One region of the Pseudoalteromonas sp. NH0006-46 genome, then DNA from elsewhere that is predicted to be linked to it. Evidence: predicted binding sites of a transcription regulator. Region 1 holds the regulator's gene; the other holds the start of a gene.
What was found. The regulator FliA, encoded in region 1, starts transcription of late flagellar genes. The targets are predictions, from matches to a motif close to CTAAAGNTNNNNNNNNNNNNGCCGATA.
Positions count from the first base shown of each region.

Region 2: a site for FliA is predicted at 4,352-4,378, ahead of pomA (flagellar motor protein PomA). Genes of this name have one in related genera too.

Region 1 covers NZ_BAAJML010000001.1:665,639-677,401, reverse strand. Annotated here, with positions in the region: gene AC27I2_RS03085 (chemotaxis protein CheW) at 1-598, opposite strand, end outside; gene AC27I2_RS03080 (ParA family protein) at 602-1,372, opposite strand; gene AC27I2_RS03075 (flagellar motor protein MotB) at 1,392-2,345, opposite strand; gene AC27I2_RS03070 (flagellar motor protein) at 2,347-3,111, opposite strand; gene AC27I2_RS03065 (protein-glutamate methylesterase/protein-glutamine glutaminase) at 3,104-4,252, opposite strand; gene AC27I2_RS03060 (chemotaxis protein CheA) at 4,311-6,572, opposite strand; gene AC27I2_RS03055 (protein phosphatase CheZ) at 6,588-7,355, opposite strand; gene cheY (chemotaxis response regulator CheY) at 7,374-7,757, opposite strand; gene AC27I2_RS03045 (RNA polymerase sigma factor FliA) at 7,797-8,507, opposite strand; gene AC27I2_RS03040 (MinD/ParA family ATP-binding protein) at 8,534-9,394, opposite strand; gene flhF (flagellar biosynthesis GTPase FlhF) at 9,387-10,862, opposite strand; gene flhA (flagellar biosynthesis protein FlhA) at 10,884-11,763, opposite strand, start outside.
Region 2 covers NZ_BAAJML010000002.1:636,967-648,729, reverse strand. Annotated here, with positions in the region: gene AC27I2_RS07800 (M20 metallopeptidase family protein) at 1-473, shown strand, start outside; gene AC27I2_RS07795 (DNA topoisomerase III) at 498-2,438, opposite strand; gene AC27I2_RS07790 (flagellar motor protein MotB) at 2,601-3,521, opposite strand; gene pomA (flagellar motor protein PomA) at 3,524-4,291, opposite strand; gene AC27I2_RS07780 (exodeoxyribonuclease VII small subunit) at 4,587-4,829, shown strand; gene ispA ((2E,6E)-farnesyl diphosphate synthase) at 4,832-5,719, shown strand; gene dxs (1-deoxy-D-xylulose-5-phosphate synthase) at 5,821-7,683, shown strand; gene AC27I2_RS07765 (hypothetical protein) at 7,882-9,993, shown strand; gene AC27I2_RS07760 (ligand-binding sensor domain-containing diguanylate cyclase) at 10,035-11,763, opposite strand, start outside.

The sequences.
Region 1 (11,763 bases):
AGGTGATTAAATATTGATAGTCTAATGATGCTTCAAGTTTTTCGTCGTATTTTTCTGGCATTACCCATCGCGCAGTATCAACAACATTTAATTTTTCATCTCGGTTTAGCATAACGCCTTTAAACCATTTTGGCTTACCAAACAAGTGATTTACTTCACCTAATTGGTGTATACCGCCTAAAGCTTTGAGTGGCACAGCCAACGTAAGCCCTGCAACTTCGAAAAATAATGCTTGAAATTCGCCATCAAAGTAATCTGATTCACTGTTATTTGAGAGCTTTGGCTTTGCCTCTTCAGCTAAATCAACACTTGTACTTGTTACCTCTTTTGGCGAATCAATATTATCTTCAACAACCGTTTTTGTCTCTTTAACGTCTTGCTTATTTTTTACTACAGGTAATTGAGTGCTTAATTCTGTTTTTACTTCAACATCCGGTTTTTTAAGTTTAGGGTCCGCAGTTAAATCATGTGAATCATCCGGTATATTTTCTAAAAGCTTTGCTACGGGCTCTAAATCACTCACAAGCTCCTCTTCACAAAGCAAGGCACCTAAATACTGAGTCATTACTTTTTCATTAGCAAATAATTGCTTACTCATTCATTAACCTTGTTCAATTAAATATTCTAATAATGCTTTATAAGCAAATACACCACGAGAACGAGGGCAAAATTCTATTGGTACCTTTTGAGCCAAACTTGCGTCTCTTAATTTTGTATCAACGGGAATAACACCAGGCCAAACTTTATCACCGTACGTTTCTTGTAAAGTTTTATAAGCCTCAAGCGATGCCTTTGTACGTTTATCGTACATTGTAGGTATTATAGTATATTCATAACTTTTCGCCTGTGAGCTCTGCATTAACTCCATTGTGCGCATCATCCTATCAAGGCCTTTAAGTGCAAGAAACTCTGTTTGTACAGGCACTAAAATTCGCTCACTGGCAGCTAATGCATTAACCATCAATACACCTAAAACAGGTGGGCAATCTAAAATAGCATAGTCGTAATGTTCGCTTATTTTTGCAAGCGACTTTTTCAATATTAACCCCATGCCTGTTTTATTGCCCATACTTCGATCAAGCGTAGCAATAGCCATGGTAGCCGGCAAAATATCCAAGTTTTCAAGTGTAGAAGGACACAGTGCTTGAAGTATTTCCTCGCTCTGCATACTGGTTCCGCGAGCAAAAATATCGTAAACACTGACTTCTAAATCTTCTGAATCAATACCAAAGTAATAGGTCAAAGAAGCATGCGGGTCAGTATCAATGAGTAAAACTCGCTTACCTTGTAATGCTAAAATTCCAGCAAGACTGACCGCAGTAGTTGTTTTACCAACCCCCCCTTTTTGGTTTGCTACAGTCCAAATCTTCACATTACATCCCAGTTACTTTTTAATTACGTGTAGTAATACGTATGCCACCATGTGGTAAACGAATAATTTTTATTGTGTCATCGTCTGACGGCAACTCTACTTCTGGCTCTGGCTCTTTAATCTCAGCTGCTTGTTCTTCAGCCAGTTTATTTACTTCATTAGGCAATCCATATTTAGATAAAGCGATAACCACTTTGCGATTTTCAGCGCGCCCCTCTTCTGTATTATTTTCAGCAAAAGGTGAATACTGTCCATACCCTTCAATGGCCATTCTGGCTGAATTTATTCCTAATGATTCAAGCTCAACTAAAACAGAAGTCGCCCGAGCTACAGATAATTCCCAATTAGAGCGAAATATTTCATTTCGAATAGTTTCATCATCTGTATAACCGCGAACCCGTATATAGTTATCTACCGGTTCAATAATATCTTTAACTATTTTAACGACTTGTTTTGCTCGAGAATGTGCAACAGCACTACCGCTAGAAAACAACATACCTGAACTCAGCTCGATAATTAGCCAATCTTGATGTAATTCTAGGTTAGCCTCACCATCACGAATCTCGTCAATAAGCGCAGATTGAAGCTTTGTTAATAAACTATCGAGCGGTTTTCCTAAATATTTTTGCTGGATATTGCTCGTATCACTTTGGCCATCGAGTAACTCGGGGCCTTGCTCTTCTTTGTTTATACTTTCACCATAGAGTAATTCTTTCTCAGGCGTGACTCTATCGGTGAGTATTCCGGTACCCTCTACCCCCGTCCCTTGCTGAGAATAAATACGTGCTGATTTATCAAACACTTGCTCTAAAGAATCCGATAGAATTTGAAAGTTTTCCTCTTTGTTTATTGCAATAGCATACATTACAACAAAAAAAGCAAACATGATGGTCATGTAGTCAGCATACGACACCAACCAGCGTTCTGTGTGCTGACTTTTTTGGGCCGAGCGACCCAAACGTCGACGCATCATTTTATGCGTCCACTAGGTTTGGCCGCTCAACACGGTAAGCTTCAAGCTTTAACTCTATATTCATAGGGCTTTGGCCATCGCTAATTGCAATGATACCTTCAGCAAGCATTTCGTGGTAAAGCATCTTTTCTTCTACACGTTGCTTAAGCTTATTTGCCATGGGTAAAAATAATAAATTAGCCAACCCCACGCCGTATATCGTAGCAATAAAGGCAGTAGCAACTCCAGCACCTAGTAATTGGGGGTCAGTAATAAAAGACATTGCTTGAATAAGTCCAAGAACGGCCCCTAAAATACCTATGGTAGGACTATAGCCGCCCATTGCTTCGTAAACCCGAGCCGCTTCAAGTAAGCGTTCACGTTCTAACAATAAGTCTATCTCAAGTGTATCTCTGAGTTTTTGTTCTGAACCACCATCAACTAACAGGCTGAGCCCCTTTGCGGCATAAACATCTGAATGCGTTAATGCCTCATCCTCTAGTGCTAAATAGCCCTCTTGTCTCGCTTTATGCGACCAACGTTTAACCTGTTCAATCGCATCATCAATATCATAGCTTGGCGTAACAAATACCCAGTGACTCATTCTAAGCATTTTTTTAAAAGTACTGGCAGATGTTTGAAGCATGACAGCACCTAAAGTACCACCTAGTACGATAATGAGTGCCGGACCATTAAAAAGCGCTGCAATCACACCACCTTCTAGATGATAGCCTATTGCTATAGCACTTAGTGCAACTATTAACCCAAGTACGGAGAGCTTATCCACAACCGGTTTCACTTTTTATCCGCGTTGCAATATCATCCAGCGCTAAACTCTCACTTGAAAGTCCCGCATTAGCAACAGCTTGTGGCATACCATAAACAACACAGCTTTTTTCGTCTTGTGCCCAAATAGTAGCCCCAGTTTGTTTTAACATTCTCGCACCATCTCGACCATCGGCGCCCATGCCAGTTAAAATAATTGCTAATACATCGCCTTGAAAAGCCTTAGCTACACTTGCAAACGTTACATCGACGCTAGGCTTATAAGTAATTCGCTCGCTATTATCTTCAAAAACACGCAATGTTTTTGAACCACCTCGTCCTTCAACCATCATTTGTTGACCGCCCGGCGCTAAATAAGCAGTTCCTGGGTCTAACCGATCACCTTGTTGTGCCTCTTTTACTTTTATTTTGCACAAACCATTTAAGCGAGCTGCAAATGCCGGTGTAAAAGCAGCGGGCATATGCTGAATGAGTAAAATAGGATGCGGGAAATTAGCTGGTAATTGCGTTAGCACATTTTGTAAAGCAACTGGGCCACCCGTAGACGTACCAATTGCGACTAATCTATATTGCTTTCCACTGGCACGAGAAGGAAGTGAGCTCTGTGTTTTGGTTAATGATGGTTCAGGGGTTGAACGCTGAAAACTTCTATCCGGTTGCCTGATGGAAGATGTGCTACTTCTTTGAGGTACCGCACGTGTTGCGGGTTTAGAATACGACACTGGCTTAAAAGTTCTGGGAATGCGTCTATTGCCAATTTCTTTAACTTTAGCTTGGAGAAGCTTTATGGCATCTTCATTATTACGTGCTATGTCTTCAAACTTTTTAGGCAAAAAGTCCATCGCCCCCGCATCAAGAGCATCGAGTGTGGCTGTTGCGCCAGCACGGGTCAATGAAGAAAACATTAAAATTGGTGTAGGATTGCTGGCCATTATTTCTTTAACCGCGCTAATACCATCAAGCACTGGCATTTCTACATCCATTGTGATCATATCAGGACGCAGTTGGGCCGTTTTTTCAACAGCTTCTCTGCCATTTATGGCAAATCCAATTACTTGTATGTCGCTGTCTTGCTCAAGAATTTCGCTTACTCTACGACGAAAAAAGCTTGAATCGTCAACAACTAAAACTTTTACGGCCATTTAGCTCTCTTATTAAATTTCTATGTAGGCACACTTAATTGTGTGCCTGCTTTATGATTTAGCCTGCGTAGTGTTTTAACATATTGGGAACATCTAAAATAAGTGCAATTCCACCATCTGACGTAATAGTTGCACCTGCCATACCAGGAGTGCCTTGAAGAAGTGCATCAAGAGGCTTTATCACAACTTCTTCTTGTCCTATTAAGGAGTCAACGACAAAACCAACCTGCTGAGTACCTATTTGAACAATAACAACATGGCCTTGAGCTTTGCGCTGAGTACGATCTGCTCCTTTAACTAACCAATGCTCAAGATAAAACAGCGGTATTGCTTTTTTACGTACAATGATCGTTAGTTGACCATCAACTACATTTGTTTTGGTTAAATCTAAGTGGAATATTTCACTAACACCAGCCAATGGTAGTGCAAATGTTTGTTCACCAACTACAACCATTAAGGTAGGTAATATGGCAAGTGTTAGCGGTACTTTAATTTCTAAAATTGTACCAACACCTAGCTCTGACTGAATACTCACTGAGCCATTGAGTTGAGTGATTTTAGTTTTTACAACATCCATACCCACACCACGCCCTGAAATATCAGAGATCTCTTCCTTAGTAGAAAATCCTGGTGCAAATATTAAATTGTACGCTTCGGTATCTGATAAACGGCTCGCTTGATCGTGATCTAAAACGCCTTTACTGATTGCAATTTTTTTGAGCTTCTCAGCATCCATACCCGCACCATCATCTTTGATAGTTAACAAGATATGGTCGCCTTCTTGCGAAGCTGAAAGCGTGACATTACCCGTTCTAGGTTTGCCAGCTGCTTCACGAGCTGCTGGCATCTCTATTCCGTGGTCAACTGAGTTTCTAACTAAGTGAACAAGTGGATCTGCAAGTGCCTCAACCAAGTTTTTATCTAAATCAGTTTCTTCACCAACAAGCTGTAAACTAATATCTTTATTTAAGCTTCGTGCTAAGTCACGAACAACTCGAGGGAAGCGGCCAAATACCTTTTTAATTGGCTGCATTCGCGTTTGCATTACTGCGCCTTGGATATCAGCCGTCACAACATCTAAGTTAGAAATGGCTTTACCCATTGCTTCACTTTCTGAGTTTGTTGCTAAACTTACCAACCTGTTACGAACAAGTACAAGCTCACCCACCATATTCATTATTTGGTCTAGGCGTTTTGTGTCAACTCGGACTGTTGTCTCGGCTTGAGGAGGAGCTGGTTTTTTCACAGCTGCAGGCGCTGGAGCAGGCGCTGCTTTTGCTGCTGGTTTTTCTGCAGGCTTTTGCACTGGTTTTGGCGCAGCAGCTTTTACGGGTTCAGGCTTTTTAACAGGCTCACTTACCTTAGCCGCGGGTTTTGCCGCTGGCTTAGACTCTGAAACTGCAGGACTCTCTATTGATTTAGGAGCGCCAGTACCATGAAGTTCATCTAGTAAAGCCTCAAATTCATCATCACTAATTTCATCATCGCTAGTATTACTTGCCGATGTATTTGTTGATGCCGTTGCAGTATTTTCTACTGGATTATTACTTGCTGGTTGCTCTTTTGCAGGCTCACTAGCGGCAACAGCGCCAAAGCTTCCAACGCCATGGAGTTCATCAAGTAGATTATCAAACTCATCATCTGTAATGTCTCCACTGACATCACTGCTACTTGGCGAACTTTCAGCTATTGGGCTTTGACCTTTCCCGTGTAGCTCGTCGAGTAGGTTTTCGAATTCATCTTCTGTTATTTCATCTATCTGAGTTTCTTCATCGCTTTGCGCAGCTGAACCGCCGCTAAATAACTCATCAAAGGCAAATGGGTCTTCTTCATCTGCTGATGAAGTTTCTTCTGCCGCAGGCGTTTCTAAAGCTTCATGTTGAGGCTCATCTACCGTGTCAAATGGAGATTCACCAGCAAGCTCTTCCTCTGTTGGAGGCAAGCCCAGTTTGTGAAGAACTTCAAGTAGTTCGGGATCGGCAGGCTCAGGTTTATCGCGGTTTTGAATGGTAGCAAACATCTCGTTAATAGTGTCGAGTGCCTGCAAAATCACATCCATTAACTCAGAGTTAACTGTTCGTACACCCTGTCTGAGTAAATCGAATACATTTTCTGCACCATGACATGCGTCAACTAACTCCGTCATGGCTAAAAACCCAGCACCACCTTTTACAGTGTGAAACCCTCTAAATATGGCATTGAGTAATTCGGTGTCTTCTGGATTGTTTTCCAGCTCAACTAACTGTTCAGATAAAAGCTCTAGGATTTCTCCTGCCTCTACAAGAAAGTCTTGTAAAATATCTTCATCGACTTCAAACATGCAGTTACTCTCCTCTTAGAAGCCCAAACTTGATAAAAGATCATCGACTTCATCTTGATCAGATACAACATCATTACGTGATTCTTTATCAATAATAGGGCCTTCTGGACCTGCTAAAGTTTGTTCGTCTAATGGTTCATTTGTTTTTTGTTGTTCTATTTTTTCGGCTTTACCGTCGTTTTGATCAGCAAAGGCAGTCAAAAGATGGATCAAGCTTTCTTCGACTTCTCTAACAAGCTCAATAACCCGGCGAATAACTTGCCCGGTTAAATCTTGATAGTCTTGCGCCATAAGTACATTTGTCATCAAACTTTGCAGCTCATCGGTTTTATGATGAGATTTGTTCATAAACTTATCAATGCTGTGGCATAACGATTTAAACTCTCCTAACTCAATCTCTCGATTCATTAGGCGATCCCATGTCGGTTTGATATGAGATATCTCATCCGCCAACTGCTGAGCAATTGGTAGGCTAGCCTCAACAGCATCCATTGTTTTATTTGCGGCATTTTCTGTCATTTCTATAACATAATTAAGCCGTTTTTTTGCATCTGGAATCGCATCGGTAGTTAAGTCAGTTAAGCGAGTGTCTAGCTCGAAGCTTTTTAAAGCTTCATGCAATTGACGGGTTAACTTTCCAACTTCAGCAAATATTTCAGATTGCTCCTTAGAAGCAGTATCTAAAATTAACTGATTGGCTTTGTCTTGCTCACCGTTTTCTAGATAAACAACGAGCTGACGAGCTTGTTCTAAAGTTATTTGAGGCGCAGCAAGTGCTGACATAAGCCTCTCCCCCTATCATTAGCCTAAACGTTCAAATACTTTTTCTAATTTAGTTTTGAGTGTTCCAGCAGTAAATGGCTTAACAATGTAACCATTAACACCTGCCTGTGCTGCCGCTATAATTTGTTCTTTTTTAGCTTCAGCCGTTACCATCAATACCGGAATGTGTTTAAGCTTATCATCCGCACGTATTGCTCTTAATAGGTCTATACCCTGCATTCCTGGCATATTCCAATCGGTAACAACAAAATCAAATACTTGATTTTGTAGCATTGGCAAAGCGGTTGACCCATCGTCTGCTTCTTGAACATTAGTGAAACCTAAGTCACGTAACAGATTTTTAATAATACGTCTCATTGTTGAAAAATCGTCAACAACCAGAATTTTCATGTTTTTATCCAAAACATCCCCCAGTGAGGTCTTAACCTTGTTTACTTACTACTAATTTATCCAGTCATTGATTTTAGCTTTGAGCTTAATCATCGCCTGACCATGTATTTGACTTACACGCGATTCGCTTACATCGAGTATATGCCCTATTTCTTTTAAATTCATTTCATCGTTATAGTACAAAGAAAGCACCATTGCATCTCGTTCTGGCAAAGATTTTACCGCACCTAACAAAGACTCATTAAACCGCTCATTTTTAACGTTATTAAACGGTTTGTCTAGCGCTAAATCTTGATCAACTGGACTGATGACATCCTCGTCGACACCAAGGTCTTCTATACCGAGTACTTTACTTGCATTTACATCGTTTAAGATATGATGGTACTCATTTAACGAAATTTCAAGTTTTTCAGCAACTTCTATATCTGTAGGCTCACGGCTTAAGCTTTTTTCTAAAAAAGCAATTGTTTCAGCCACCAAACGGCTTTTGCGATGCACTGAACGGGGTGCCCAATCGCCGCGTCGCATTTCGTCAAGCATTGCGCCACGAATACGAATCCCTGCAAAAGTTTCAAAGCTGGCGCCTTTGGTTGCATCAAAGCTCTTAGAAGCTTCAATCAGGCCAATCATGCCTGATTGTATTAAATCGTCCAGCTGAACGCTGGCAGGTAAACGCGCTATAAGGTGACATGCCACTTTTTTGACGAGTGATGCATGTTTTTCAACAATCACATTTAAATTTTGTGCTGATTGATATCCCATAACTTTATTCACCAATGTTGTCATAATTAGCCGTTTACTAGTTTCTCTATGAAAAACTCCAGATGACCCGATGGTTGGTTAGGTATTGGCCATTTAACTGCTTTTGTTGCTAGCGCTTGAAACGCCAGTGCCGCAGGCGAATTTGGAAAAAGTTCTACAATAACTTTTTGACGGCGTGTTGCCTTACGCATATTTTCGTCGTAGGGAACCGTTGCAACCAAGTCCATTGATACATCTAAAAAACGATCGGTTACTTTGGAAAGTTTAGCAAATAGCTCTTGCCCTTCACGCATGCTGCGGACCATATTTGCAACAATTTTAAATTTATATACACCATGCTCACGGCTCAATACTTTTATCAGCGCGTAGGCATCTGTTATTGATGTGGGCTCGTCGCATACAACAACCATGACATCTTGTGCTGCGCGGGAAAAACTCAGCACCATGTCAGAAATACCTGCTGCAGTATCTACAATTAAAATATCAAATTCTGTATTTAATTCGCTAAAAGCTCTGATAAGTCCCGCATGCTCTGAAGGCGACAATTCAACCATGCTTTGAGAACCCGACGTCGCGGGTACAATTTTAATACCTGCGGGGCCTTCAACTAGAATTTCATCAAGTTCGCATTCACCAGATAAAACATGTGATAAGTTACGTTCAACACGCAGCCCTAGCATAACGTCACAGTTTGCTAAGCCTAAATCGGCATCAAGAACCAATACTCTGTTACCTTGCTGGCCTAATGCAATTGCAGTATTAAGAGAAACATTTGTTTTTCCTACTCCACCTTTACCGCCAGTGACAGCGATAACTTTTACGCCGTTGTTATTGTTTTGACTCATTTTGCGCAGGCCACTTGCTTGATCTAATACTGTGTTAATCATACATCCCTACTGTGCTTGGCGCCACTGCTTGGTGCCTTGAATGTTGTGCTTTTGCTCTTTTTAAATAGAGTTGCTCAGCCTTTTTAACTAGTTTTTCAGCATTTGCAACTCGAATATCTTCTGGTACTCGTTGACCGTTAGTAAGATACCCTATTGGAAGGCGATTTTGAATCGCAATACTAATAATCTCACCTAAACTTAAAGATTCGTCTAATTTGGTGAATATACAACCACTTAACTGCACTTTCTTAAAGTGTCTAACGGTTTCTTGCAACACGTGTATTTGCGATGTTGCACTGAGCACTAAATAGCTACGAATATCAACGCGCTGGTTACGCATAAGAGTATTAAGCTGCTCAGTTAAACGTAAGTCGCGTTGGCTCATACCCGCAGTATCAATTAATACTAGTCGTTTATTTCGTAAATGATATAAAACTTCAGCTAATTCATTAGCATCTTTAACTTGCTTAACACCACAGCCTATAATTCGACCATACGTAGCAAGTTGCTCATAAGCACCAATTCTGTATGTGTCGGTTGTGATTAAAGCGACTTTGTCTGCACCGTACTTTTGTGCACCAAGTGCAGCTAATTTAGCAACTGTGGTTGTTTTACCAACCCCAGTTGGGCCAACCAAAGCGTATACACCGCCTTGACGTAAAATTTCGTTATTGGTTGTCTGCATCTGATCTTCAACCATTGTTAAAAGTGCTTTCCAACCTTGCTGACGAGACACATCGTCAGGAACAAAGCACGCCATTTGCTCTGCAACATCTTTATCTATACCCATACCAACTAAACGATCAATCATGCATGCACGAGTAGGGTCGCGTCTTGCCATGTCTTGTTGCATGAGCCCTGATACTTGATGCTCTAACAACTGACGAATGGCATTCATTTCGTCACGCATTGACGAAATTTGCTCACTTTCATTATGTTTAGTTTCTTGACGGTTTGTCACTGGGGTATCAAGGTCATCAAAATCACTTTCTAGGTCATCAAACCCAAGGCTGTCTGCTTGTGTTTGCGGACGAGCTGAAGCTTGGCGTTCATTGGTAAATATAGGTCGAGGACGCTGTTCTTGCACTGGCTCTTGGTAGTTGTCTGTAGTATCAATACCTGATTGCGAAAACATAGAAGCCAGTTCTGCAGAGCGAGGACGTGGAGCTTGACGCTCTAATAATGCTTGAAGACTATCAGCTACTTTCGCTTGTGGCTCTGGCTTAGCGCGAAGTGGCTCTGGTTTTACAAAATTATGCACTTGCTGTGACTTTGCAAAACTTTTTGCTGGCGCACTTTGCGGTTGCTCTTTTTTAGGGGCTGCTTTGTCATAATCAACTGCTGCTACAATTTCGACACCGTTAGCTAGCTTTTTATTTGACATAATAACCGCATCAACACCTAATTCGTCTTTAACTTCTTTAAGTACTGTGCGCATATCTTTAGCAAAAAAACGTTTTATTTTCATGATTCAACCCCTTTAAAAATCTTATTGTTGGCCTACAGAGCTGACTATCTTGATCTGTCTTTCATCTGGTACCTCTTGATAAGACATCACCCTTAAACCCGGGATGGTGTACTTAACAAAACGAGATAACACAGTGCGTAACATTCCCGACGTTAGCAATATTGAAGGTTCACCGGACATTTCTTGGTTTTGATGCGCTTCGTTTAGTGACACTTGAAGTCGCTCTGCAAGTCCTGGTTCTATACCGGCACCTTCGTCGCCTGCATTTTGCAGTGACTGATGCAACATCTGTTCCAACTCAGGCGCCAAGGTTATGACAGGGATTTCTGACGACATACCTACAGCATCTTGAACTATTAATCGGCGTAATGAAATACGCACTGCAGCCGTTAATACATCGGGGTCTTGACTACGCGGGCCATACTCAACAAGCGTTTGTACAATTGAACGCATGTCGCGAATTGCAACCCCTTCATTAAGTAAGTTTTGTAGTACTTTTACAATCACAGTTAACGGTAATACGTCAGGAACTAAACCTTCAACTAAGCGAGGGTGACTTTTACCTAACATGTCTAATAAGTTCTGTACTTCCTCGTGGCCTAACAGCAGTGCTGCACTGTTTGTGAGTAACTGGCTAATATGTGTAGCCACAACTGTGGCTGAATCTACCACGGTATAACCTAGCGATTGTGCTTCGTCTTTTTGATCTGGTTTTATCCATACCGCATCAAGTCCAAAAGCAGGGTCTTTAGTTTCAATCCCTTTAATTGGCCCAAATACTTGACCAGGGTTTATTGCCAGTTCATCACCATGCTTAAGTTCACCTTCACCTGTAGATACCCCCATAAGCGTAATTCTGTATGCATTAGGGTCAAGCTCTAAGTTATCGCGAATATGTACG
Region 2 (11,763 bases), on a different contig from region 1:
TACAACTTACACTGCGAAGCTACAACCCAGATGTACGTAATGCGCAAATTGCTGCAATTAAACGAATAACCCGAGGAATTGCTCAAAGTGCAGGGCTTGAAGAGCCTGACTATCCTGCTGTTGTAGTTCATGAAGATGAATCAATTCCATCGACTTATAACAACCCTTCACAAACTAATATAGTACGAGGTGCTATTAAAAATGTCATAGGCGATACAAACGTACTTGAAACACAAGCAGTAATGGCAGGAGAGGACTTTGGCCTTTATGGCCGTACTGACGAGAACATCCCTATAACATTATTTTGGCTAGGCGGCGTTAATCAACAGCAATACGAAAAAGCAATAAAAAACAACGAAACACTTCCATCATTGCACTCAAGTAAATTTGCACCTGATTATAAAGTGGCGCTTCCTACTGGAATTAAAGCCATGAGTAACGCTGCGGTTGCGTTATTTAATAAAAGTGAATGACTTATAAACCAACAAGCCCTGCGGTTAATTTGTTACAGGGCTTTTTTTGTAGCCTGATTTTTTAAAAGGTGCTTTTTTAGCGCGCTTTGCAAAGCGCTTTTTGGCAGGCGTTTTAGGCAGCTTGGCAAATACCCGGCTGTCACAGTTAGCGGCCTGATCCACAAAATTAGTAAGATCAGCAAGTAGAGGTTGTAAAAACTGCTGATAACTCAAGGATTGTTGTGCAATATCACCTAGGCTTGACTCCCATTTTGCCGTTAAGTCAGGACTTGCTAAACCTTCAGGCAAAACACTAATTAATGCAAGACCTGTCTCTGTAGCTTTAATTGTTTTGCCTTCACGCTTTAAAAAGCGCCGTTTAAATAACAACTCTATAATGCCTGCTCGAGTAGCTTCAGTACCTAAACCATCGGTCTCTTTTAATATTTTTTTGATATGTGGATCTTTTACATAACGGCTAATCCCCGTCATCGCAGCCAACAATGTTGCATCAGTAAAATGAGCTGGGGGCGAAGTGTGCTTTTCTATTACACTTCCTTGAGTACATTTCAGGTTCATCCCTTTTTCAAGATAAGGCAACGTTGCCTCTTCTTTTAATTCTGATTTACCCATTAACACTTTAAAACCTAAGCTGACTTCTTGTTTAGCGTTGGCTTTAAATAAACCACCAGCAATTGTTACCTCTGCTTTAGTTTCGTTATAAACATAATCTGGGTAAAACTGTATTAAATAATGCCTACATATTAACTGGTATACTTTCGCTTCATCATTTGCCAAGTATGCGCTTTTTAAAAGTTTAGCCGTCGGTACTATAGCGTGGTGAGCAGCCACTTTAGAATCATTAAAACATTTACTCTTATGCTTTACGTTTGCTCCATCGACTAATTCTACTGGCTGTCCTTTGTTCTGTGCTATCGCTTTAAAGATAGCGGCGGCATCTTGGTGATGATCTTTTGGTAAATACCGATTGTCTGAACGAGGATAAGTAATTAATTTGTGACGTTCATATAATCCTTGGCAAATATCAAGCACTTGCTGGGCAGGCATGCAAAATGCTTTAGCTGCATCTATTTGTAGTGCGGATAGGTTATAAGGCAAAGGTGCACTTTGTTTTTTTTGTTTTTGTTCAAGCGCTGTTACCTCTCCTTTTTGATTAGTTATACGCGAAGCCACATTTTCGGCTAATGCTTTATTTAGCACTCGCCCTTCTTTATCTTGATAAGGTTCGCAAGCTTTACTCGGTACCCACTTGGCTGTAAATAGCTGCTGTTCAGGAGTAACTAAACTAGCTAATACCTCATAAAATGGTTTTGATACAAAATTAACTATTTCGTTATCGCGGTTAACCACTAACCCTAGAATGGGAGTTTGTACGCGACCAACTGATAGCACATTGCCAAACCCTGCTTTTTGCCCAGCTAACGTATAAGCCCGAGTGAGGTTCATCCCAAATAGCCAATCAGCACGGGAACGAGCAAGTGCTGAGACACTCAGTGGAATAAATTCCCGATTAGAGCGCATACTATTAAGCGCTTTTTTTACTGCCGCTAAGTTTAAATCACTTATAAGTAGACGCTGAATACTTTGCTTTTTAGTTTTACTTATTTTGGCTTGTTCTATCACTTCATCTACAAGTAACTGCCCTTCACGATCGGGGTCACCGGCATGTATAAGTGTTGTAGCCTGTTTAATTAACTTTTTTAAAACGCTAAGCTGCTTGCGAGTTTTTGTTTTAGCCTTTAACTGCCATTGTTCCGGTATTATCGGGAGGTGTTCTAATTGCCATTTTTTATAGCGCTCATCGTAATCATCAGGCTCAGCTTGTTCTAACAAATGACCAATACACCATGAAACACAATCACCATTAGCGACCTCAATGTAACCATCGTGTTTTTTGTGTGGTTTTGGAAGTGCATCAGCGATTGCACGCCCAAGTGAAGGTTTTTCTGCAATGTAGAGTTTCATACACTCGCCTACAACTGGTTATATAAACAGTAGTCTAGCATAGCAATTTCAAAGAGGGAGAGTTTTTAATGAATTGTCTGCATTAATGAGTATCAAGTGGTAGTGACTCGTAAAGCTTATAAGCTGGGCTGCTAATTAAGCCCAGCTTTATAATTAAAAGAGTTATCTTACATCAATAGGATCAGATTCTTTTGCCTTGCCTTGTAATATGGATATTTCAACTCGGCGATTACGGCGTCTGTCTTCATTGGTATCGTTAGGAACTAGCGGCCTTGTTTCCGCACGGCCAACGACCATCATTCGTGTTTTATCAAATCCTTGAACTGTTTGTAATTCGCTGGCAACGGCCACTGCGCGCTTAGACGACAAATCCCAGTTATTAACGTATAACTCATTCGATACTTGGAAATCATCTGTATGCCCTGAAACAGTAATTTCCCCTGGCACGTCTTTTAAAAGCACACCAATATCCTGAATAATGGGTTTAAACTTAGGCTGTAAAAAAGCACTGCCCGAAGGAAACGAACCATTCTCACGAATACGAATAATAATCTGCTGGCCCAAAGACTCAAGCTCTATTGCACCATCTATTATTTGCTTCTCTAACTGCTGCGCTATTTTTTTAACGAGTTCATTTGTTTGTTCTTGATCTGCTGCAGATGTTGCTTGTTCAGATGATTGTTCTTGCGATGTGCTTCGAGACTCACCACCGCGCTTATCACCCCGCTGCTCTTGTCTACCGCCAGCAGAACTTTCATCGCCGGCCTGAAACTCTAGCATTTGCTGGGTCATTTCAACGGTTTGCTGCTGAATGGTTTCTATTGGTGTAGGTTCTGGTTTACCTGGGGTGAATTCCATGGCGATAACTGATGTCCCTTTTGGGATATCTTTAACTTCAATTTTATTTTGTACACCAAAAGCAAACTTCATAGAGCCTGCTATTTGTTTAAATTTAAGTACATCCATTTCTGAGAATGCCAATAATAGTACAAAAAAGCACATCAACAACGACATTAAATCAGCAAATGTTCCCATCCACGCAGGTAAACCTGGGGGGGGGCATTTGCACTCTTCATCAGACATGGCTACTCCTCGGTATCAACTTTACGTTTAGACTCAGCTAAGTAATTTTTCAAAATACCTTCTATCACTTTCGGATTTTGACCATCTTGAATCCCTAAAATAGCATCAAGAATTAAACGCTGATTCATTGCCTCTTCGTCTTTACGCAGCTCGAGTTTTACCTGAATTGGAATTGCTACAACGTTTGCTAAAAATGCACCATACAGAGTGGTCAATAGTGCCACGGCCATTGCAGGCCCGATAGCTTTAGGGTCGTCCATGTTTGATAACATGGCAACTAAGCCTATTAATGTACCAATCATCCCCATTGCAGGAGCTATATCGGCAAGTGCTTTAAATAAGCCAGCACCGAGCTCATGACGGGTGGTGGTTAGGGAAATATCTTTTTGAAGTGTGGCGCGCACAACGTCAGCGTCATGCCCATCAACAAGCATGTCAACGCCTTTACGCATAAATGGGTTTGGAATTTCAGCTTCTTCAAGTGCTAAAAACCCCCCTTTACGAGCGGAATCTGCAAGCTCTACTGCTTTTTCAATTAACTCTTCAGGCGATTCAATTTTAAACATGAATGCCTTACCAACCACTTTACCTATCCCTAAAAATTGAGACATAGTGAAGTTTGATAAGACAATAAATAGCGAGCCACCAAATACAATTACACTTGAAGGTGCATCGGCAAACATGCCCATTTCACCGCTACTACTCATAAACATAGACATGACGATTAAGCCAATTGCGCCTAGGATCCCTATTATGGTTGCTAAATCCACATTTCCTCCAGAGATTTCATGTTTAAATGCCTTATCATAAACTTTTTATTATTAACTGCTTATCGGCAACATACTGAATTGCTTAAGTCGTTTTTGTAAATAAACATATAAAGTTATATTTATTATTTTATATCAAGTTAGGCACACAGCCTAATTATCGAGTTTTCCTAATAAATAACACAAACTAACACGCGATTAATCGTCCTAAATGTAAAAAACTCATATCATCCTTTGACCTAGTTTAGCATTCCCCCTAAAATTGGCTCCTAAATTTATTATGTAAGCTGAAATAAAGATGGCGACTAAAAAACCTGAAAACTTAAGTTTCGAAAAAGCACTAGAAGAATTATCAACAATTGTTAGTGAAATGGAACAAGGTGATTTATCGCTTGAACAATCATTGAAGCAGTTCGAGCGTGGTATCGCGCTCGCTGGAGCGTCATCTGAAAAACTACAGCAAGCAGAACAAAAAGTATCTATTTTAATGGGCAATAGCGAAAAGTCAGCACTTACAAACTTTAATAACGATATGGAATAGTTGTGAGCATAAAAGACTATATTGAACGTGCTCAGATAGATGTAGCCACTACACTCAACCGCTACTTTGAACAGCCGCTCGATAGCGATAAAACCATAAAAGAAGCCACTCATTACAGTTTATTTAATGGTGGTAAAAGGCTACGCCCTTTTTTGGTTTACGCTGTTGGTGAAATGCTCGGTGCTAAAAAAAGTGACTTAGACATTTTAGCTGCAGCCATAGAATGCATTCACAGTTACTCCTTAGTACATGACGATCTGCCCGCTATGGATGATGATGATTTACGCCGCGGCTACCCTACTTGTCATATTGTGTATGGCGAAGCACAAGCTATTTTAGCCGGTGATGCATTGCAAACTCTCGCCTTTGAACTTATAGCCACACACAACTTTAATTGCTCATCGCAATCGCAAGTAAAAATGATTGCTGCTCTTGCACATGCATCAGGTATTGAAGGTATGGTTGCGGGACAAGGCTTAGACATTGCCGCAACTGACACAGTTGTTTCGGTACAAGAACTTGAACGCATCCACAAGTTAAAAACCGGTGCACTAATTAACTGTGCTATAACACTAGGTGCGCTGTGCAGTGAAAACGCAGATGAACAAACTTTAGATAACTTGAGTATTTTTGGGTATGCTATAGGGCTGGCATTTCAAGTACACGACGATATTTTAGACGTGGAAGGTGACACCAATATATTAGGTAAACCACAAGGCTCAGATATAGAAGCGAATAAAGCGACATACCCAGCGTTATTAGGTATGCTAGGCGCTAAAGAAAAGGCGCAAAATTTAATAACACAAGCCCACGAAGCGTTAGCACTTATTGATGCAGATACAACGCTTCTTGCGTCGCTAGCAAATTACCTTATTGAACGTGACCATTAGTCGCAGCTTAAGCGTATTGCAAATAGCACTGACATTATTACTTAACATTCGTTATTCATTCCTAGTTGAAAACGAATGTGCTCGAAGGATATAAAAAAGCCATGACACTTGATAGTAGCAAGTATCCATTACTTAACTTGGTTGACAAACCAGCTCAATTACGAGACTTAGCGCAGAATAAACTTCCCGAGTTTAGCAATGAACTACGTGAGTATTTACTTAACTCTGTATCGCAAAGTAGCGGTCATTTAGCGTCTGGTTTAGGCACGGTTGAGCTTACAGTTGCACTTCATTACGTGTATAACACACCAGAAGATCGTGTAGTATGGGATGTTGGGCATCAAGCCTATCCGCATAAAATCTTAACGGGTCGGCGTGATTTAATGCACACCATTCGTCAAAAAAATGGCCTTCACCCATTCCCGTTTAGAGATGAAAGTGACTACGACACATTTAGCGTTGGTCATTCAAGCACTTCAATTTCTGCAGCATTAGGCATGTCAATTGCGGCGCAAAAAGAAGGCGCTGGCCGCAAAACTGTCGCTGTTATTGGTGATGGCGCTATTACTGCGGGCATGGCGTTTGAAGCAATGAATCACTTAGGTGATGTAAAATCAGACATGCTTATTATTTTAAATGATAATGAAATGTCGATTTCTGAAAACGTTGGCGCATTAACCAATCATTTTGCACGTATTTTATCTGGTAGCTTTTACACCAATATTCGCGAAGGGAGTAAAAAACTACTGTCTGGCGTACCGCCTGTTAAAGAGCTTGCCAGCAGAATGGAAGAGCACCTTAAAGGCATGGTTATACCAGGTACGTTTTTTGAAGAACTTGGCTTAAATTATATTGGCCCAATTGATGGGCACGATGTAAACATGCTGGTTGATACATTACGTAATATGCGTAATTTAAAAGGCCCACAACTTCTTCATATAAAAACGCAAAAAGGTAAAGGTTACAAGCCAGCTGAAGCAGATCCAATTGGCTATCACGGCGTACCTAAATTTGACCCCAGCACATCAAGTCTACCAAAATCAAAACCAGGCGCGCCTACTTTTTCAAAAGTATTTGGCGACTGGTTATGCGACATGGCAGAGCAAGACGACAAATTAATGGCTATTACACCGGCTATGCGTGAAGGTTCGGGCATGGTGCGCTTTTCAAAAGAGCATGCTGATAAGTATTTTGACGTAGCAATTGCTGAACAACATGCCGTCACCCTAGCTGCGGGGTTTGCTTGTGAAGGCTTAAAGCCTGTTGTTGCTATATATTCCAGCTTTTTACAACGCGCGTACGATCAATTAATTCACGATGTTGCATTGCAAAACTTACCCGTATTATTTGCCATAGACCGAGCAGGTATTGTGGGTGCCGATGGCGAAACACATCAAGGCGCATACGACCTAAGTTTTATGCGTTGTATTCCTAATATGGTTATTATGGCACCTAGCGATACTAACGAATGCCGCCAAATGTTATACACCGGTTACAAAGCTAATTGTCCGGTTGCTGTTCGTTACCCTCGCGGAAGTGCAGGTACGGCAGAGATTCAAAGCGATATGCAACTTTTCGAAATTGGTAAAGCAAATACAGTAAAACAAGGTTCAAAAATTGCCATTTTGTCATTTGGAACATTACTTGAAAATGCACAACTTGCTGCAACTGAACTTAATGCAACACTTGTTAATATGCGCTTTATAAAGCCGCTTGATACTTCACTGCTAAACGACATTATTAAAAATCACGATACCATAGTTACTCTTGAAGATAATGCCATTGCCGGAGGCGCAGGCTCTGCGGTTAACGAATACTTAGCTAGCCAACAGGCCAATGTTAAAATACTTAACTTAGGTATTCCTGATGAGTTTATTAAGCACGGCACGCAAGACGAAATGCACGATGAAATGGGCTTAGGCCAGCAAGGTATTTTAAGTTCAATTAGGTCATTTACCGCTTAGTTAATTATTCTAATTGTTTAAAGAAAGGAGCCTATTGGCTCCTTTTTCGTTTTTATTATTATTTTTTGCATCCAATTTAACTTTTTAACCGTTATTGCAGTGAGGTTAACATGTAAATAATCAGTGCTGCTTAGTATACGCTTTACGAGCAAGCCTTTATTTACCTAAATTTGATGGAATATTTAAAAGGTAAAAATGATGAATAACGTTAATTTAACAACTTACTCTGCACAAAAAAACACATTGAAACAAAAACTTAGTTTTTCAGCTTTAACACTTGCAGTATTAATCGGCATTACAGGTTGTAGCTCAGACGATGGTAAAAACGGCGTAGATGGTATTGCAGGCACTGATGGACAAAATGGTTCCGACGGTAAAAATGGCAACCCAGGTTTTGCAGCTGCAACATTTATTTTGGCTAACAATGGAGAAACCAACGCGGGTACCATTGACTTAATTAACCAAAGTGCTTCTAAATTAAAAACCTTTAATACAACAGCTAACGAAGGCGTCGCTTTTGATAGCCTAGGTAACTTATTACAAGCAAGCGACAATGAAAATGGCAGTATTAAAACTATCTGTCAGCTTGCTAACCGTGCTGACGGCGCCAGCTATGCTGCAAATACAGATCGCGAAATAACAGGTGCTAACACAACGCTAGTAAACCCTAAGGGAATTGCTACAGCACAAAAGAGTGGTCTTATTTTTATTGCTGACTTTGGCGCAATGCAGGTAACGACTTTTGGTGCTACAGCAGCCGGCAATGCAGCTCCTTTAGGTATAACCATTACAGAGGCTGCACCATGGGATGTTGATTATGATGAAACTAATGACCGCCTTTATGTAGCACTTACAAATGGTGATGTAGCCGTTTACGATAATTTTGTTAATAGTGAATTTGCCGCAATGCCAAGCCGCACAATTACCCCTGCCAATAATGATGGTACGCAAATATCTGTAAATATCCACGGTATTGTTTATGACCCAAGTACTAATAAACTTGTTTTGTCTGATGTAGGTAGTGCCTCAGATGCAACCGATGGATCGTTATTTGTAATCAATAATGCATCAACCGCAGAGGGTTTAGTAAGCGTTGCACGAAGTATTGCCGGCCCAGCAACAATGCTTGGTAACCCCGTTGATATTAGCCTTGAAGGTAGTGATTTGCGTGTAGCCGAAAAATCAAATGACGCTGTTCTTGTCTTTAGCAATATATTTTCAGGTGAAAGCGGCGATATTACTCCTGATTTAGTCACCTCAACGATTAAACCTGAGTCAATTACTAAACTGGGCATGCCAAATGAGAGGGCTGACATTTCAGATAGTGATACTGCTAATATGGGGCTTTTAGGGGTCGCTGTAAGCAGTAACCCAGGTACTGCAGGTGAAACAACTGGGCAAATTAGTCGATTAAGTTCACAACTTAATACTGAAATTGGCAATTATAACGCGAGTCAAACTATAGAAAGCACGACCTTCGACAAAGCGGGAAACAGTTATACAACGTTCGATAACAGTGCAACTTCTATTGGTGGTATTGTTATTTCAAATAAAGTAGCAATAAACCGAGATGGACAAACGTATAATACAAGCCAAGATAGTATTATTACTGGAGCGAACACAGGCCTTATATCTCCTAAAGGTCTTGATGTTGCTTCTGATAGCGGTATGATTTTAGTTGCAGAAAATAATGCAGATACGCCGAGCATTTCAATATTTTCAACGTGTACTACAGGGGATGCGTCCCCTTTGATGACACTTACTTTTGCAAACGGCGCTCGCCCTTGGGATGTTGATTACGATGCAAGCACTGACCGTGCTTTTGTAGCACTAACAAATGGAACCGTTGCTGTATTCGACGAAGTCAAAAGCAAGCTAATGGCTGGTAATACTAATATTGCCGTTGAAGATAGGCTTATAACACCTGCAAATGCTGGAGCCGCAATAGAAGCGCCAAGCAATATACATGGCATCGACTACGACTCGCTAAGCGGCTCGTTAATCCTCTCTGATGTTGGTAGCGCAGCAATTGCCGATGATGGCAAAATATACGTGTTGAATAACGTAGCAATGGCGTCGGGTTTGGTAAACATAAGCACCACTATTAGCGGTCCAAATACCCTACTGGGCAACCCTGTCGATATTATGTATACCGGGACAGATTTATACGTAGCTGAAAAATCAAATAATGTGGTTATGCGTTTTAACAATATTTTAAGCAGTGCCGGAGGCGACGTTAGCGCCGATGCAAGCACTGCATTTACAGCACCTGAGTCAGTGGCAATATTACCAGCTTGGCTTAATCAATAGAGTTAACCTCACCATACCTGATCAACAATGTTGGTCAGGTATTATCGCATCCACACTTTTATATCGGCTAAACCATTTCGCTGTAGCATACTCAGCTGCTGCTCTACATTAGAGTTTTGCTCAAATTCAAATGCATCTAGCTGCTCGTCAAAAGTAATATGGGCTACGCCATCACCACCGCGCTTTTTAACTTGATGAAGTGAAATATCAGCTAAATTAATAGAGGTTTCCCAACCAATTACCTGGCCACCGAGTAATGGTAATGGATAGAAAGACCACCCAATTGAGGCTGTTATATTTGTCATATTACCGTTAGGTAGTTGGAATGAATACTCTGCAATCGCTTTACAAAGTTCTGACGCGTAACTGTCTATTTTATTGCATTTAAAGTCACGTAATAGTAGTAAAAATTCATCACCACTCCAACGCGCTACATAATCAGAGCCTTGGGTACGCGAGTTTAGTAGAGCTGCCATTTGCTGCAAGCAGCTATCACCTGCAATTGGACCAAAGGCATCATTTATACGGCTAAAGTTATCAAAATTTATTATTACAAGCACCAGTGATTTACCCTGCGCCTGCAATGATTGCGAATTACGTTGAAAGTGTTCAATGTCTTTTGGTAGCTGATCAAACAAAAAGCGACGGCTACGCAAGCCTGTTAGCTCATCTGAGTGACTAACGAGCTTAAGCTGTGAATTAACTTGCCCTAATTTATCATTTGCTTGGCGCAGCTCTAAAGTCCGCTCTGTAATTAAACCTTCAAGCACTTTTTGTTTTCTGCGCTCTTGCGCCTTAAGCACCCAAAATACTAAATAAAGGAGTAAAATAAAGCCACTTGTGATCAGCAACCTAAAATAAATTGTTTCATCAAAACGCTCAGGCACAATAAAGCCATACTCTACATTTTGTGCCTTTGACCAATCTTCCCCTTGGCGTTTTGCTTCTAACTGAAACAGAAATGCCCCTGCAGGTAAGTTAGTATAAATAGCCTCACGACGAGTATTTGCATATCGCCAATCACTATCTAAGCCACTTAGTTTATATCTAAACTCAATACTATTTGGCGCGTAGTAATCGATAGCCGTATAAGTAAGCGTTATATCTCGTTCGTCGGTTTCAAGAGTTGGCTTATTACCCAACGCTGCTGTTGTGAGGCTTCGCTCAGGTGTGTTAATTGTTTCAATGGTCGGCTTTAACGACAGTACACCAAACAACTCTACGTTTTTAGGTATTTCTACAACACCCTGCAAGCTTGGATACCACATTGAGTTACCCATACTGACTACCGCATCATGACCCAATCCACTACAACATTGGTTTGCTTTGCCATCAAGCTGTCGGTCGAATGACGAAATCACCTCTTCTACTTTTAAGCTTTGAATATCTGTTTTAAACTGCCCTGCTGGCATTCTGTAAACCCCTTTCATGGTGCTTACCCAAACATTATTTAATTTTTCGTCGTATTCTAAGCTAAATATAGAACCATACGGCAAGCCATTTGCCGCATCAAGCTGTCGCCATTGACCCTGCGCGCTGCGGTAAAACAATCCATCATTAAGTGAACCAATTAAAATACCCACGCCATCAATATGCAAAACACTGGTGATATATGCACTTTCAAGCGAAGTTTGATCCCCTACTTTTTCAATACCACGGTCAGTAAAATAATAAGCGCCTTTACTCGTCCCAATAACACCAAAGTTTTCTTTGTCCAACACGTAAGTTATAAATTTACTGCCTAAAAACGCGTTGTAAGCAAAAGGAGTT